DNA from 2 places in the Hyphomicrobium sp. GJ21 genome. Region 2 is predicted to be linked to the other one. Evidence: predicted binding sites of a transcription regulator. Region 2 holds the regulator's gene; the other holds the start of a gene.
What was found. Region 2 encodes PhoB, which activates phosphate uptake and scavenging genes when phosphate is short. Its sites were predicted from a motif close to TGTCATNNANCTGTCAT; they were not measured.

Region 1 (8,556 bases), 320 kb from region 2:
GGCGCCTCGACACAATTCGCAGCCTTGCCGATGAACCTCGCAGCCGAGCATCAACCTTGTGATTATGTGCTGTCAGGCCACTGGTCGCGCCGCGCAATCGAAGTCGCATCAGATTGGCGCGATGTCCGCACCATTGTATCCGAACGCGACGGCTTCCTGCCCGACCCCGCATCGTGGCGCCGGTCGCCCGGCGCAGCGTATTGCCACGTCACCAGCACCGAAACCGCCGAAGGGTTGCAGTATCACGAGTTTCCGGAGACGTCGGGAGTTCCCCTGATCGCCGACATGACAGCGGACTTTCTCACACGTCCCCTCCCGATCGAGCGCTTCGGACTTGTCTACGCAAGCGCACAAAAAAACCTCGGCGCCGCGGGTTTGACGATCGTGATCGTAGACGAGAACCTTCTCGGCAAATCGAAGCGCAAAGTTCCACCCCCGCTCGACTACGCGCACCAGGCCTCAGCAAACTCGAAGGTCAACACTCCGCCAACGTTCGCGATCGTCGTGGCGCTCCGAATGTTGCATTGGCTCCGTCAGGAAGGCGGGCTCGATGCCGCCGCCGCGAAGAACCTCGCCAAAAGCAAAGAGCTTTACGCCGTGATCGACGAAAGCGATTTCTATCGCTGTTTCGCTAGCCCTCGCGATCGCTCGACAATCAGCATCTGCTTTCACCTTCCCGATCCGAAGCTCGATCAATTGTTCCTCGATGAAGCCGAACAAATTGGCCTCATGCACCTCAAGGGTCATCCCAACGTCGGCGGCATCCGCGCCTGTCTCTACAATGGCGTGACGGCGGACGCAGCGTCGGCGCTCGCGAATTTCATGTCCGATTTCAAGCGCCGCCGAGGATGACAAGCATCCGGCCATCATTGTCAACGCGATCAGCGCCGGTGGAAGCGATGGGCTTGCACTTCCCCAATCCCATTGGATTAGCCGCAGGGATCGATCGCACTGGGGAACACGCTCCATCGCTTCTTGGCTCAGGCTTCGGCCACGTCGAAATCGGCACCATAAATTCTGAAACAGGATTGGTCGCGCCGCTCCGGCACTCCGCCAACGGTGCTCGCCTCGGCATCAATATCGGCAGCCTGCGACCCGGCCTTGACGATCTCGTCATCGCAGACTTCGAGACACGCCTGAGGCAGGCATCACCCATCGCCGACTACGTCGTCGCAAATCTCACCGCGCCGGCAATGCAGAGAAGTGGAAATTCTCTGCGTGTCGAACAGCTCGTAAGGCGCCTGAGCAAAGTCCGTGACGAAATTTCCGAAGCTCGCGGAAGGCGAACACCACTTCTCGTCAAGCTCGACGGCGGCGCGATCGGCAATCCGATCCCAGCAGCCGTGACAGCAGCGCGCGTGTATGGCCTCGACGGCATCGTTCTCGTATCGGATCGCCTGCGACGCATTGAAGAGATCAGCAATCACATGGCCGCGCTGACCCTGATATCCGTCGGCGGCATCCAAACGGCTGCAGACATTCGCACACGCCTCGTCGCCGGAGCATCGCTGGTCCAGATTCACCGCGCATTCGCCGACGGCGGAAAGCAACTGCTTCTCCGGATGCTCGCCGAGCTCTGAAGCCCTGACACATCGTCAACTCATATTGATGTGCAGCAAATGGGTGCCCCTCCGACATCCCTATCGTTCTTGAAATCTTCACCGGAGCGCGTACGCAAAGAGGTTCGCCATGAGCTTTCCCGACTTCTTCGATAAGGTGCCAGCGATTTCGCTGCGCGAGCCGTTGGCCGTTTTCCTCGGCGCTTCGACGACCGGCGAGATCACCTACACGTACGCCGACGCCGTTAAGCTCGCCGGTCACTCCTGCCCGACCGTTGCCGCCGCCTACCTCATGGTGCGCGAGGGCCTGCGCTATCTATACGGCGATGATCTCCCCGAGCGCGGCGGCATCGAAGTGTACATGCGCGACGGACGCGAGAGCGGAACAACCGGAGTAACCGCATCCGTCGCGACACTGCTGACCGGCGCGGCATCAGAAACGGGATTCGGAGGCATCGGCGAAAGGCAACGGTTCGGCCGTCGCAACCTGCTCCAATTCGATGCCGATATCGATGGTGTCCTCGCACTCAGGCGGCGCGATACGGGACGCGGCGTTAGTCTCGATTTCAATGGGGCACGTGTTCCGCCCGATCCCGGCATGAGAACATTATTCCCAGACGCCGTGTCAGGTCGCGCAGACGAAAGCCAGCAGAAGCGTTTCGCACAGCTCTGGCAAGATCGCGTCGCCCGCATCCTGCTCGATCACGCTGACGATCCCGAACTTGTACGCGCCAGAGCGTGGGCTACCGCATCTAGCTGACAATGCGCTTAGTACGTCGTACACCGCCACGGTTCGCGCTGCGCCAGCGAAGATGCTAGAGTCGATCCATGAAGACGACCGCACAGATTCTGCGCGACTACCGCGGCCCTGCGCTCTTCAGTTTCGGATTTCGTCCCTTCTTTCTTCTCGCCTCGATCTGGGCGGCGCTTTCGGTGCCGTTGTGGTTGCTGTCCTATCTCGCAGCCGGTGACACGGCAGCGGCGATCTTCACGCACGACTGGCACGTCCACGAAATGCTGTTCGGTTACACGGCGGCGGTCATCGTCGGTTACATGACGATCGCCGGAGCAAACTGGACGGGACACTATCCCGTTGCAGGCCGGCCCATCGTCGTGCTCGTCGCCATTTGGATTGCCGGACGCGCCGCGATGCTGGCCTATCCGATGCTCGGTCTCGCAGCCGCTATCGTCGACTCGGCCTTTCTCGTCCTGTTTTCACTTGCGCTCTGGCGCGAACTTCTCGCCGCGACGAACTCGCGTGTCGTTGCTCCCACCGTCGTCATAACGCTGCTCGCGATCGCCAACATCGCGTTCCACGCACGCACGATCTTCCCCGGCATCGGCCCCGTGTCGGAGCGCATGACGATCGGCCTTATCACGTTCCTCATCGCGCTGATGGGCGGACGTCTCCTGCCGAGCTTCACGCGAAACTGGCTAGCGCAGCGGAAGATCACATCGCAGCCTGCACCCTACGGGCGTTTCGATATGTTATCGCTCGTCGCAACTGCTGCAGGACTCGCGGTGTGGGTTGCCTCGCCGGACTCGCGCCTCAGCGGCACGCTGTTGCTGATCGCGGGTCTCGGACTACTGATCCGCCTGGCGCGCTGGAGAGGATGGATTGCCGCGCGCGACGGCATGGTTCTGATCCTGCACCTCGCCTATTTCTGGTGCGCGCTTGGCGTCGCCATGCTCGGCGCATCGGTGCTGTTTCCGGCTGACATACCTGCGACGGCCGCAATCCATGCGCTGACCACCGGCGCGATCGGCGTCATGACTCTCGCCATGATGACCCGCACGACGCTCAGCCACACAGGCCGCGAGCGCCGTGCCGACCGTCCGACGCTGCTGATCTATTGTTTCGCAAATCTCGCAGCGTTGATGCGCACGCTCGCACCGTTGATCGCATCGGCGTATTCCGAACTATTGCTGCTATCCGCGATCTTCTGGTCGTTGGCGTTCGCCGTCTTCGCGTTGAATTATGGCCCGATGCTCACAAAAGCGTGGCATCGCGCATCCTAGGTCTTGAACGATCAAAAAAGCGCGATCCGCAAGCGACGTTCACAAACCCCTCTATTGCGCTGCAACTTAGTTTCGCGGGAACTTTCACCTGCGCGCGGCCGTACCTCTGTTAGCTTCAAAAACAGCCCGAGGATTTACTATGCTTGGAAAACACGGAATCGTCGCCTTGACCGGCGTGGCAGGCGCACTGCTGATCGGCGCGACTGTAGCATCCGCTGCAGACGCACCGTCCTCGACATCTCAACCTTCGGCGTCTTCCTCCAGCACCACACCATCGGCGGCTGGCGGTGAAGTCAACACCGAGCCCGGAAGCCAAGGCAAAACGTCGGATCGCACCCCCGGCAAACGCGATCCTGAGCGCACGCCGAACGCCAGCTCGACCGGCAACACGGGTACGGACGCCGGGCAGACGCACGAAGGAACGTCGGACCGTTCTCCGCAGAAATAAGATTGGCTTGAGGCGGGATCGGACCCTCGATCTCGCCTCTACAGCCGTCACGGGACTGCTGCTTGCTCCTTCCGTTATCGCGACGGAAAGCAAAGCAGCAGATCTTTTTCCCTTCCCGCCAGCTCTGATGTATATTTCAAGGCGCAGAGCCTGCATCGTCTGCAGGCTGTTTTGAAGTTGCTCGATCCCTGTCACGGTACTGTCGCAGAAGCGACATACGGGTTGCCCCGATTTGACCTCGCTGCCATCCGGGTGGGCCGATGCTGGACGAAGTACGAACTGCCGACCAAATCCGACTGGACGCGCAGCAAGGCGTTGCGGAAAAGCGCATTCAGACGTTTCGCCAGATTCTGCTCTGGCCCATCCAACTCGTTCCCGAAAACAACACCACGATCGTAGAGGACTACGCCGCAATCCTGGAGACGCTCGGCCCAGACAATCCCTGGTATGAAATCGCCGACGAATTCACGGGCGACCCCAAAGATTTCCAGCAGCGTCACTACAGCGAATTCGTGACGTTCCTGCCGCCCGTGCAGCGGCTGCTCTACGGCAGCGGCCGCGGCAAACCGGGATCGGTCTGCGCCGAAAGCCCGATCAAAGCCTTCCGCCGAAGCGACGTTGCCAAAATCCGCATCACGCTCAGCGCAGGCGCAGCCCCACTTGAACTCGACGTAACGCACATCGATCTCTACTTCTTCTACGAGATCGACGTCGCGATACTCGCATTCGAGGTCCACGCCAGCGATCTTCCTCTTGTCACCGTGCAAGATCTGATGTTCCGGCTTGGCCGAACCTATCCCGCGTACTGGGAGGAAAACGGCTCCGGCGGACACTGCCCCGACAAGGTCGAATTCATCGGCAACGACGGCGGCGTCCTCGCAGTTTCAGACCACAACGATCAAGCGAAATTCCTCGCGCAGGTCTGTTTGAAGCGTGCAGCGCGCGTCGCTTCGCACTGGCAATTCCTGCTGCACCCTTTGGTGCCGCACCATTCGGATCTCCCCGGACAGATCCGTTACAAACAGCTCGAATATTCCCGCATGCCGCAGATGGATTTCCTAGCGGCAAGCGCCGGAACGGCACTGACGCGCGCCGATTACGTTCGGCTCGCCTTTGCCTCAGGCCCCGGCAGCTGCGATGAGCTTCCTTTCTCGGAAAGCCATCTCTCCAGTTTCGAATCCGCCTTTTGCTACGATCGCTATTACGGACAGCACAACGGCGTCGAATGGCCGGAAAGCCGCTACATGTCTTGCGGGCACACGCTCGTCGTCACCGGCAACGCCGACAATCCGTTTTTCACCGACATCAATCACGGCTGCCAGAACAGTTTCCGGCACGAGCATTTTCTCGTCTTTTTGCTCGCGCATTTTCACAAAGCCGCGCTGCTCATGTTTTCCGACCAGCTCACCGAAGCCATGAGCCGCCTCGATGCGCACGACAAATCAGCCGTTCTGTCCTTCCGGATGGCATCGCGCCGAGCGCTGGAAACATTCCTCCGCTTTACCCATCGCTACTGGTTCCACTCCGTCAGCAATCAGACGCAAGCGCGAGAACTCTTCACGCTCTGCCGCTCGCAGCTCGAGCTTGACCGTCTCTATGACGACATTCGTCAGGAGATTCAGGAAATGAGCGAATTTCTCGAAAACGAAGCGTTGCGCCGGCAGAACGATACGATGACGAGATTGACCGTCGTGACGACGCTCGGCTTGATTGGCACGACGGTGACCGGCTTCCTGGGCATGAACGTCCTGGCTTGGGCCGATGAGCCTCTGCCCTGGCGGATCTGGGCATTCCTCGCCGTGCTCATCCCGACCATCCTGCTGACGCTACTGACGATCGTGAATTCCCGGTCGCTTTCAAATTTCATGGAACGTCTGTCCGATACGGAGCGTACTAAGAACGTCCGTCCGAAACGCCAGAAACGAGCACCGCTCCCTCGCAACGACTGAAGAACGGATTCCGTCGTTTCTCGCGGCGCGCGTTCTGCGGGTGGGCGATGAGCGTCTCGCCTGAGCGAAGCCTGCAACCGCCACGCTACCACTGCGTTTTATTTCTGAGATTTCAGCGCGAACGTGTTCGCCACCGATCGCACCGCTTCATTCAAGTCCGGAACGAGCCATATGATGTAAACGGAGTTACGCAATGCCAACCAGCGAAGCGTTTCCTGTCATCTTCTTCATGCTCAGCTTCTACGCATTTGCAATCGCGCTGCTCTACGCACTCGCGCGCGCTTGGGATCAGACGGCGACACATCGCCAGACTAACGGAAATAGAAGGGAATTGTGAACTGAAGCTGGTTCGGCGTTGCGCCGGACGGTGGATCGCCAAACGGCGCGGCTTTTCGAACCGCCGTCAACGCCGCCTGATCGAGCTTGCCCTTACCCGATGAAGTTGCGATCTCCGCGTAACGTATTTCTCCGGACGGCGTCAGTCCGAACGAAATGCGCGTCGTGCCCGTATAGCCATCGCCGCTCGGCTTGTTACGCGAGAGAATAGTGCGGATGCGCGCCGCATAGTTCAAAATGCTTCCGCGGCTTGCCGAAACTTTGCCGCTAGCCTCGGACTGCGCCATGCTCGCACGCGATGTCGTGCTGCCGGCCGTCGATGCGCGAGACGCCGCTTGCGCCGTAACCTGCCGTTCCTTCCGTTCGGCGTCTTCCTTCTTGCTATCCTCTTCTGAGACGTCCTTCGACTCGATCTCGGTAGGCTTCACCTCTTCGATCGTTTCCGAGGTCTGGATCGCTTTGGTCTCGTGCACCTCGTCGGGCGGTGCCTGCCCGCGAATGACGTGCAGCGGGTCGTCCGTCGGAATGGCCGCGGACGGCGTCACGTCTGCGACGTCGACCGGCTCCGGCGGTGGCTCGGTGGCTTCAACCGCTTCCTTCACCTCGGTCAGAGGTTGCGGAACCGACTCGGCCGCCTGGACGCTGCCCGCCTGCGACTCGGCCGAAGCAGCCGACGCCGTCTGCACATGCTCTGTCTCGATCGACTCCAAGACGACCGTTTGCTCTGTCGCCAAGCTGATCGCATCGGTCTTATCGGACAGCGTTCCGAACGTATCGTCGCTTCCCGACCAGTCGAACATCGTCGAAGCGATCGCCGTATGCAGGCATATTGAAATGACGATCGCGGCGGTGCGCAGCCATTTCAGCGGTTGCTTCGAAGCACTGTCCGAAACGGACGCCAACTTGATCGCTGGCGACGACACATCGGCATGCGCCGGTCGCTCCTGTCTCGCAGTCGGAAGCATCGGCATGCCGCCGTCTGCGCTGACGAGCGTCAGCGTTCGCGGCATCCGCTGCAGCGGCTGCAATGACGCGTCACGTGCGAGCACATGCGCATTCGAATTTCGCGTCGAGGAACTGGAGGAGGCCACAAAAGCCATCTGAACCTGACCTGTGCGAGTCCGGGGGAGCATGTGAGTTAGGCAGCGTCGACCAAGCGCGCGCCTTCAGGCGTAACTTCTTGAAGCACGGTGAAACCCTCGAATTCAGGGCCGGAAATCAGAGAGAATTTTTGCTTGCCATCCGCGTTTGCGTGCGCGTGGCGGAACTGATCGGATTTTGTCCAGGCATCGAAGTCGGCGCGCGAACGCCAGACGGTATGCGAAGCGTAAAGAACATGATCGTCGCGCTCCGGACCCTTCACCAAGTGGAAGACGACGAACCCCGGCGCTTCGTTGAGCGTGCTTTTGCGATTGAACCAGACCTGTTCGAACTCATGCTCCGAACCCTTCACGACCTTCAGCCGGTTCATGGCAATAAACATAGTCACCGCTCCTTTACACATCAGACCGCGCATCGCGATCCGAAACGCCGTATCGGCGAGCCATTCAACCCGCCGATACTCAACTCATTTGCAGCGATCGACCCTTCCAGCCGCGGTTGCCCGCGACTTAGAACTGTGCCTTCGCTGTTAGATAGAACGTGCGGCCCATACCGGTCGAATTGCAGCCCGGAAAATTCGAGCCGTAGCAGGTCGGACCATCGAAGAACGCGGTCGTGAGAGCCGGCGTATAGTCTTCGTTGAAGACGTTATCGATATTGAAGCCGAGCTCGAAGTTCTCGGTAACCTTGTAGGTCGAGAAGAAATCGACCAGCGTATAGCCGGGCATGTACTTGCTGGCATAGAAGCTGCCAACGTTCATGTCGCCGACATCGCTTTCCGAAAAATAGGAAACGCGGCCGCCGAGCGTCACCCTGCGATCGAGAAGTCGAACGCCCGCGGACGTGACGACTGTGTGCTCCGGAACGTAGCTATGCGCGCCAAAACCATCCGTCTGCGACGGCAGGTTGGTGTGCGTATAGGTGTAGCTCAATCCCGCAAAGAAATACCCGGCATCATACATGCCCTGGAGTTCGACACCCTGGACCGTCGAAATGCCTTCGGTGTTGCAGAAGTAGTTGCTGCCGAGCGTTGTCGTGCACGACGCAATATAGTTGTCGACGTTCATATGATAGTAGTCGCCCTTGAACCGGAACGAGTCCGCAGGCGTGAACAGTCCATCTTTCCTGATGTTGGCGCCGACTT
Region 2 (8,556 bases):
GGTGGTGCGTGCGCTGACACCCGCAGCGGAAGAGCGGCAGATCACGATCACGGTCGAGCCGGAATCATCGCCACTCGTCGCAAAGGGCGAGCGCGACGAACTTTTCCAGGTCTTTCACAATCTGATCGAAAACGCTGTTAAATACGGCCGCGTCGGCGGCTCGGTGAAAGTCCATCTCCAGGAAAGTGAACGGGATCCCAGCCGAAAACGTGTGGCCGTTACTGTTACAGACGACGGCCCCGGTATTGCGCCGGAGCATCTCCCGCGCCTGACGGAACGCTTTTACCGCGTCAGCACCGAGCATAGCCGCCGGATCGGCGGCACCGGCCTAGGCCTCGCCATCGCCAAACATATCCTGACCCGCCATCAGGGCGAGCTGTCCGTCGACTCGGTCGTCGGGCGCGGTACGACCTTCAAGGTGTCTCTCCCAAAATATAAATAAATCAATGACCTGAACTGTCACAAATACATAGCATCAAACGCCTACAAAGGCCCCGGCGCTGAATGACAGCCTTGTGACACACAGCCGTCCCGCAAGGGCTTGGCCGTCGCAAATGATCATTTCGCTGTCAGTCCTCATTCAAGAAGGACGGGTACTGAACAGAACCGAGGGGATGGCCGGAACAGAGGTCGCGTTCGACACCTCAGCCTGGCTAGGAATCGTTCAAAAACAAGGCGTTAACGTTTCATATACTCTTGAACTAAGTGGACTACAGAGTGCGCGCCGGGCCTGGGGGTCCGGCAAATGGGGGACTAGGCTTCGAGCCCCCGCTAAGAGGAGATTTAGAGTGAGACAGTCTTTTGTTGCGCTTTTTGCGGCGCTGGCGGCCACCGCCGCGGCGACTGCGCCCGTCAAAGCCGACATCTCAGGCGCGGGCGCTACGTTCCCGTACCCCGTGTACGCAAAGTGGGCTGACACCTACAAAAAGGAAACCAACGTCGGTCTGAACTATCAGTCGATCGGTTCCGGCGGCGGCATCAAGCAGATCATCGCCAACACGGTCACCTTCGGCGCGTCCGACAAGCCCCTCTCTGGCGAAGAGCTCGAGAAGAACGGCCTCGTCCAGTTCCCGACCGTCATGGGCGGTATCGTTCCGGTCGTGAACATCGACGGCATCAAGCCGGGCGATCTCGTCCTCGACGGCCCGACCATCGCCAAGATCTACCTCGGCGACATCAAGACCTGGGACGACCCGGCGATCAAGAAGCTGAACCCCGACGCGAAGCTTCCCTCGGACGCCATCGCCGTCGTCTTCCGTTCGGACGGATCGGGCACGACGTTCGTCTGGACGAACTACCTCTCGAAGGTCAGCGAAGACTTCAAGTCGAAGATCGGCTCGAACACGTCGGTTCAGTTCCCGGCCGGCATCGGCGCCAAGGGTAACGAAGGCGTTGCCAACAACGTGATGCAGACCAAGGGCTCGATCGGCTACGTCGAATACGCCTACGCCAAGCAGAACAAGCTCTCGCACACGAAGCTGATCAACAAGGACGGCAAGACGGTTGCGCCGGTCAAGGAAGCCTTCCAGGCTGCTGCCGCCAACGCCGATTGGGCATCTGCTCCCGGCATGGGCGTCATCCTGACGGACGAGCCGGGTGCCGAATCCTGGCCGATCACCAACCCGACCTTCATCCTGATCCACAAGAAGCCGAAGGACATTGCCGCCGCGAAGGACGCACTCAAGTTCTTCGATTGGGCTTACGCCAAAGGCTCGGCCGAGGCTGAAGCGCTCGACTACGTCCCGCTGCCCGCCGGCGTCGTCGCTCAGATCAAGAAGAGCTGGGCCGAGATCGTCGGCGAAGACAACAAGCCGGTCCTCGCAACGAACTAAGACGACTGCAATACTGGAGGCGCTCTCATCGGCGCCTCCTTCACTTTGCCCATTTACGGTTGGACCTGGAGCATAGATTTTGAGTTTCCTCACCGATCTTCAAGTTCAGCCGTCAGCCTCTCCGGCAGAACGGCGGAGCGTTCTCGGCGCCTTGCAAAGGTCCGACGTCTTCTTCCGGTATCTGACGCAGTCGTCCGCCTACTTCGTCCTGGCGCTGCTGACTGCGATTTTCGGGTCTCTCATCGCCGGCGGCTACCTCGCCTTCTCGACCTTCGGCTTCAGCTTCCTGACAACCGAATCCTGGAACCCGGTCACGGAAAAATTCGGCGCCGTCGCGCCAATCTACGGAACGATCGTCACCTCCGCGATCGCCATGCTCATCGCCGTGCCGATCAGCATCGGTATCGCCGTATTCCTCACCGAACTCTGCCCGATGGTGCTGCGCCGGCCGATCGGCATCGCGATCGAACTGCTCGCCGGCATTCCGAGCATCATCTACGGCATCTGGGGCCTCTTCTTCTTCGCCCCCTTTCTGCAGCGCAACGTGCAGCCCGAGCTGATTGCCTTGTTCAAGGACGTCCCCGTCCTGAATAGCCTTTTCGCCGGACCGCCTTACGGCATCGGCATCCTGACCTCCGCGCTCATTCTCGCGATGATGGTGCTGCCGTTCGTGACCGCCGTCTGCCGCGACGTGTTCGACACCGTCCCGACCGTGCTCAAGGAAGCCGCTTACGGCATGGGCTGGACGACGCGCGAAGTCGTGAAAAACGTCGTCATTCCCTATACCCGCGTCGGCATCATCGGCGGCGTCATGCTCGGCCTCGGCCGCGCCCTCGGCGAAACGATGGCCGTGACCTTCGTCATCGGCAACGCACACCGCGTTTCAGCTTCCATCCTGGCGCCGGGCACGACGATCTCCGCGACCATCGCCAACGAGTTCACCGAAGCAGTCGGCGACCTCTATACCTCGTCGCTGATCGCCCTCGGCCTCATCCTGTTCTTCATCACCTTCGTCGTTCTCGCGCTTGCACGGCTCATGCTGATGCGCATCGAGAAGAAAGCGGGAGCGTAACATGGCACTCGACCGTGGCCGGTATCAGCGCCGGCGTATCAGAAGCAGGATCACCGTCTGGCTGTGCTGGGCGGCGGCAGGCTTGGGCCTCGCGATCCTCGGCATCATCCTTGCGACGCTGCTCTACAAAGGCTTCGCCGGGCTCGGCATCAATGTCTTCACCGAGATGACCCCGCCGCCAGGCAGCGACGGCGGCCTTCTGAACGCCATCGTCGGCAGCCTCATCATGACGGTCATCGGCGTCCTGATCGGAACTCCGATCGGCATTCTCGCCGGCACCTACATGGCCGAATACGGACGCTACAGCAAAGTCACGTCGTTCGTGCGCTTCATCAACGACATTCTGCTGAGCGCGCCGTCGATCGTGACGGGCCTCTTCGTTTACGAATTGCTGGTGCGCCCGATGGGACACTTCTCGGCGATCGCCGGCTCTGCCGCCCTCGCCGCGCTCGTCATCCCGACGGTCGTCCGCACGACCGAGAACATGCTGCTGCTGGTTCCGAACACGCTCCGCGAAGCGTCGTCCGCTCTCGGTCTCCCGCAGTCGCTGGTCATTCGGAAAGTTGCCTATAAGGCGGCGCGCGCCGGCATGATCACGGGCGTGCTGCTCGCGATCGCCCGCATCAGCGGCGAAACCGCACCGCTGTTGTTCACATCGCTGAACAACCAGTTCTGGTCCACCAACCTCAATGCTCCGATTGCGAGCTTGCCGGTGGTCATCTTCCAATACGCTCTGAGCCCCTACGAAGATTGGCAGCGTCTCGCCTGGACAGGCGCGCTTCTGATCACAGTCGCGGTTCTGACAATGAGTATTCTCGCACGTTGGCTAGGTTCTTCGAGGTCCCCACAATGAATGTCATGTCCAAGGACGTGGACTCCGCGCTTACGGAAAAGATTTCCGTCCGCGATCTGAAGTTCTTCTACGGGTCGTCCCTGGCCCTGAAGTCGATCTCCATGCCGCTCTACGAGCGTGAGGTGACGGCGTTCATCGGACCGTCCGGTTGCGGCAAGTCCACACTGCTGCGCGTTCTCAATCGGATGTACGATCTCTATCCGAACCAGCGCGCCGAAGGCGAAGTCCTGTTCGATGGCGAGAACATTCTCAATCCGCGCCAGGACCTGAACCTTCTTCGCTCGCGCATCGGCATGGTGTTCCAGAAGCCGACGCCGTTCCCGATGTCGATCTATGAAAACATCGCCTTCGGCGTCCGCCTTTACGAGCGCTTGCCGAAATCCGAGATCGACGCCCGCGTCGAAAGCGCGCTCGAAAAAGCCGCTCTCTGGAAAGAAGTGAAGGACAAGCTGCACAGCAGCGGCCTGAGCCTTTCCGGCGGCCAACAGCAGCGCCTTTGCATCGCGCGCACCGTCGCGATCCGTCCTGAAGTCATTCTGTTCGACGAACCGTGCTCGGCGCTCGATCCGATCTCCACGGCACGCATCGAAGAATTGATCGATGAGTTGAAGAACGAGTTCACGATCGCGATCGTTACGCACAACATGCAGCAGGCGGCCCGCGTCTCGCAGAAAACCGCATTCATGTATCTCGGCGAACTGGTCGAGTTCGGCGATACGAAAAAGCTGTTCACCAATCCCACGGACACCCGGACGCAGGACTACATCACCGGCCGCTTCGGCTAGTGACCGCTTCCAGAGGCCAACGAATTTTAGGACCGACTTAGATGAACGAACACACCGTCAAGTCATACGAAGACGAACTGAAGCTGCTCGACCGCCGCATCGCCCAGATGGGCGGCTACGCAGAAAAGCTTCTCGTCCAGGCGATGGACGCCCTCGAACGCCGCGACCCGAACCTCGCCGAAACGGCTGTTTCGAGTGACGCGATGCTCGACCAGCTCGAGCGCGAGGTGCAGGAGCAGGTCATCCTGATGATCGCCCGCCGCCAGCCGCTCGCGAACGATCTTCGCCACATCATGACGGTCCTCAAGATCGCGGGCGACCTCGAGCGCATCGGCGACCTCGCCAAGAATATCGCCAAGCGCGCGCTGGCCGTTGCTTCCGAAGCCTATCCGAAGCCGTTGATGACCGGCATGCGCCACATGACGGAAATGGTGCAGGCTCAGCTGCGCGACGTTCTCGACGCGCTCGCCACCCTCGATGCCGATAAGGCGATGAAGGTCTGGCTGAGCGATGAGCAGGTCGACGCGATGTATAATTCGCTGTTCCGCGAGCTTCTGACCTACATGATGGAAGATCCGCGCAACATCGGCCTGTGCACGCATTTCCTGTTCGGCGCCAAGAACATCGAGCGCATCGGCGATCACACCACCAACATTGCCGAGAACATTCATTACCTCGTCCACGGCGTTCCGATCGCCGATGACCGTCCGAAGGGCGACCGCACGTCGTCGACCCTGATCACGCCTCGCGAATAATCGAAGGAACCAAGGCGTAATATCATGGCCGCCAAGATCATCGTCGTCGAAGACGAAGCACCGCTCGTTGAGCTTCTGAAGTACAATCTCCAATCCGAAGGCTACGACGTCGTGCACGCAGCCGACGGCGAGGAAGCCGAACTGCTCTTGGCGGAACAGAGCTACGACCTCGCGATTCTCGATTGGATGATTCCGAAAATCTCCGGCATCGAGTTGTGCCGGAGACTTCGCAATCGCACCGAGACGCAGAACCTGCCGATCATCCTACTGACGGCGCGCGGCGAGGAAGCCGACCGTGTGCGCGGACTGACGACCGGCGCCGACGACTATGTCACCAAGCCTTTCTCGGTTCAGGAGCTGATGGCGCGGATCAAGGCGCTTCTTCGCCGTGCCGCTCCCGAGCGCATGAGCGACATCCTCGTCTCCGGCGAAATCGTCATGGATCGCGGCGCCCACAAGGTCACCCGCGGCGCACGCGAAGTTCGCCTCGGCCCCACCGAATACCGGATGCTCGAAGTCTTCATGGAGAGCCCGCGCCGGGTACTCTCGCGAAATCAGCTTCTCGACCGCGTCTGGGGCCAGTCGTCCGAAGTCGACGAGCGCACGGTCGACGTCCACATCGGACGTTTGAGGAAATCGCTGATCCGCGGCAACGAAAGTGATCCGATCCGCACGGTTCGCGGCGCGGGTTACGTCTTCGACGGCCGCGAGGCCGAAGCGCCGGTCTGACGCCGCGCCGCCAGCAGCGTCAGCTTTCCGCGTCGAGGCAGCGCGCGATATTGCGCGCCAGCCCATGCATCAGATCGAAATAGAGATCGGGGCCAGGCGTCAGCATCAGCCCTTCGGCGTCGAGCGTTCCCGAACGCGCCTTTGTTGCTTCCGTCACAGCGCTGATGAGCTTCGGCTGGAAGTCCGGCTCGCTGAACACGCAGACGGCACCGAGCGAGACGATCTTGCGCCGAACTTCCGTCAGACGCCGCGCGCTTGGCGGAATGTCCGGGCTGACGGTGATCGAACCGACGGCGTTCAGCCCGTAGCGATGCTCGAAGTACTGCGTCGCATCGTGAAACACGATGAAGGGTTTATCCCGCGCGCGACTGAGCTCTGTCGTGATGTCCTGGTTCAACGCATCGAGACGCCGATCGAGCGCCGCGGCGTTGGCGGCGAGCCTGGCGGCATGCTCCGGATAACGCGCCGAAAGCGCATGCGTCACACTCGCCACGATCGCCTTGGCGTTGCGCGGATCGAGCCAGATATGACCGTCCTTGCCACCCTCCTCATCATCGTGACCGTCATGTGCTTTGACGTCCGCGTGCTCTTCGTCGATCGCGTGCATATGGACGTGCGGCTCGAACGTTCCGCCGCGCCGTTGATCCAGCAGCGTAATGCCAGGCGCGTCCGCGAGCGTCACCACGTTGACGCTCGGCGGCAGAGTTTCCACGATCTTATGCGTGAAGGGTTCCAGTCCGTCTGACGTACGGATGAAAATATCGGCATCGTTGATCGCGCGCGCCGTTGAGGGTCTGAGCGTAAACGTGTGCGGCGACGCCGCGCCGTCAACGAGCAGCACCGGCACGCCGACACCCGCCATGACCTCGCTGACAAGCGCATGGATCGGTTTGATGGTGACGACGACCTTCGGCGTCTCCGCGGCCGCTCCGGCGCCGGAAAAGACGGCTGCCAGCAGTATGAAGCCGGCTCCGACGCGCGCGGGACTGAATTTTGCCATCGAAACCCTGTCGAATGCTATAAACATCGTATAATATAACAAGCCGAATAAAACGCCCACAAGCCAAAACACGTGCACACCATCGGCTGATGATTGATCCCGGTGTCGCATTGTCGCCACGTTCGCAATGCGACGGTAAAGGGCGGCGCCGAAGCGTCGTCACGTTGCGGCAGGATACGAGGTCGGCGAGTGATTTTAAGCAATAAACGGATCAGCGTGCTTTTCGCTCTCGCAGCCTGGCTGATACTGCCGGCAGCGGCGTCGGCTCATCCGCATATGTGGATCACTTACGAGATGACCGTCGAATACGATAAGGGCATGGTCACCGGCGTCGACCATATCTGGTCGTTCGACGACGCTTACGCGGTCATGGCGCTCGAAGGTCTCGATACCAACAACGACGGCAAATACGATCAGGCAGAGCTTGAGCCGCTGTTGAAGGTCAACATGGATGGCCTCAAAGACTTCAACTATTTCACCGTCGCAAAGCTCGGCAGCGAGACGCTGCAGTTTTCACCACCCGAGAATGCCCGTCTCGAATACACGAACAAGGTTTTGAAGCTTCACTTCCACCTGTCGCTCGTGAAGCCCGTGTTCTCCGATGCACAGGGTCTGACGATCGCCGTTTTCGATCCGTCCTATTTCATCGCCTTCGAGCCGGAAGCGACCGATGCGGTGAAGCTCGCGGCCGCTCCCGCAGGATGCAGCGCGACGCTGATCGACCCCGAAGCTGAAAAGACCGACGCGCAATCGCAAAAGCTCGGCGACGCGATCGCGCAGCAGTTCGGCGGGGCCGCTATCGGATTTGGCTCCTACAAAACCGTGGCGCTCAACTGCAAGAAATCATAGTTGCCGAGGAAACCAGCGCGCCACGTCACGCTTATTCCTCTATGGCCGGACCACGAAAATCGCTGCCGTTTCATTTTGAGACAGCGATTAACTAGCTCTTTAATTTTTGCCGTCGCCCGGCCCGATTAGATTTAAATTTGAAGCATCGCGGTTCGTACAACGGATTACGCCATGCGCAGATTACTCGTTGGCTTTTTCTTTGCGCTCCTGATGAGCCTGCCTCTCGGAGCATCACGCGCCGACCTCGACATCGCCAGCACGCCGTCGAACGTCGATTTCGAATTGGTCGTCGTCGAAGCCGATGGCTGCATTTACTGCAGGCTCTTCAGACGCGACGTGCTTCCGGCCTACGAAGCCTCCAAGCAGGGCAAGGACGCGCCGGTGCGCTTCCTCGACGTCAACGACATCGAAACCGCCCGTCTCGATCTGAAGTCGACCGTCGATGTCGTCCCGACATTCGTGATTGTGAAGTCGCAGCATGAAGTCGGGCGGATCTCAGGATACATGGGGCCTGAGAACTTCTTTCATTCGATCAAGTATCTGATCGCCTCGGCGCCTTGAGCTTACACCGAGCGCGCATCCCGCAATTCGCTGCGAAGTGCTTGAGAGCGCACGATCTTTCCTCTATTTGACTAAACTGTCGCACCCCTGGTGGAACAGTCAGAAGGAAGGTCGATATGA

Region 1: the regulator PhoB is predicted to act here: its motif matches at 4,216-4,232, upstream of HYPGJ_RS10855 (CorA family divalent cation transporter).

Annotation. Positions count from the first base shown of each region.
Region 1 covers NZ_CDHO01000003.1:516,156-524,711, forward strand. The annotation lists gene serC (3-phosphoserine/phosphohydroxythreonine transaminase) at 1-852, shown strand, start outside; gene HYPGJ_RS10835 (dihydroorotate oxidase) at 900-1,580, shown strand; gene HYPGJ_RS10840 (FmdE family protein) at 1,690-2,319, shown strand; gene HYPGJ_RS10845 (NnrS family protein) at 2,388-3,578, shown strand; gene HYPGJ_RS10850 (hypothetical protein) at 3,718-4,026, shown strand; gene HYPGJ_RS10855 (CorA family divalent cation transporter) at 4,287-5,975, shown strand; gene HYPGJ_RS10860 (TonB family protein) at 6,287-7,360, opposite strand; gene HYPGJ_RS10870 (antibiotic biosynthesis monooxygenase) at 7,450-7,794, opposite strand; gene HYPGJ_RS10875 (TonB-dependent receptor) at 7,922-8,556, opposite strand, start outside.
Region 2 covers NZ_CDHO01000003.1:836,256-844,811, forward strand. The annotation lists gene HYPGJ_RS12305 (ATP-binding protein) at 1-442, shown strand, start outside; gene pstS (phosphate ABC transporter substrate-binding protein PstS) at 789-1,832, shown strand; gene pstC (phosphate ABC transporter permease subunit PstC) at 1,912-2,904, shown strand; gene pstA (phosphate ABC transporter permease PstA) at 2,906-3,757, shown strand; gene pstB (phosphate ABC transporter ATP-binding protein PstB) at 3,754-4,542, shown strand; gene phoU (phosphate signaling complex protein PhoU) at 4,584-5,297, shown strand; gene phoB (phosphate regulon transcriptional regulator PhoB) at 5,322-6,026, shown strand; gene HYPGJ_RS12340 (zinc ABC transporter substrate-binding protein) at 6,046-7,026, opposite strand; gene HYPGJ_RS12345 (DUF1007 family protein) at 7,216-7,875, shown strand; gene HYPGJ_RS12350 (thioredoxin fold domain-containing protein) at 8,047-8,436, shown strand; gene HYPGJ_RS12355 (DUF2853 family protein) at 8,553-8,556, shown strand, end outside.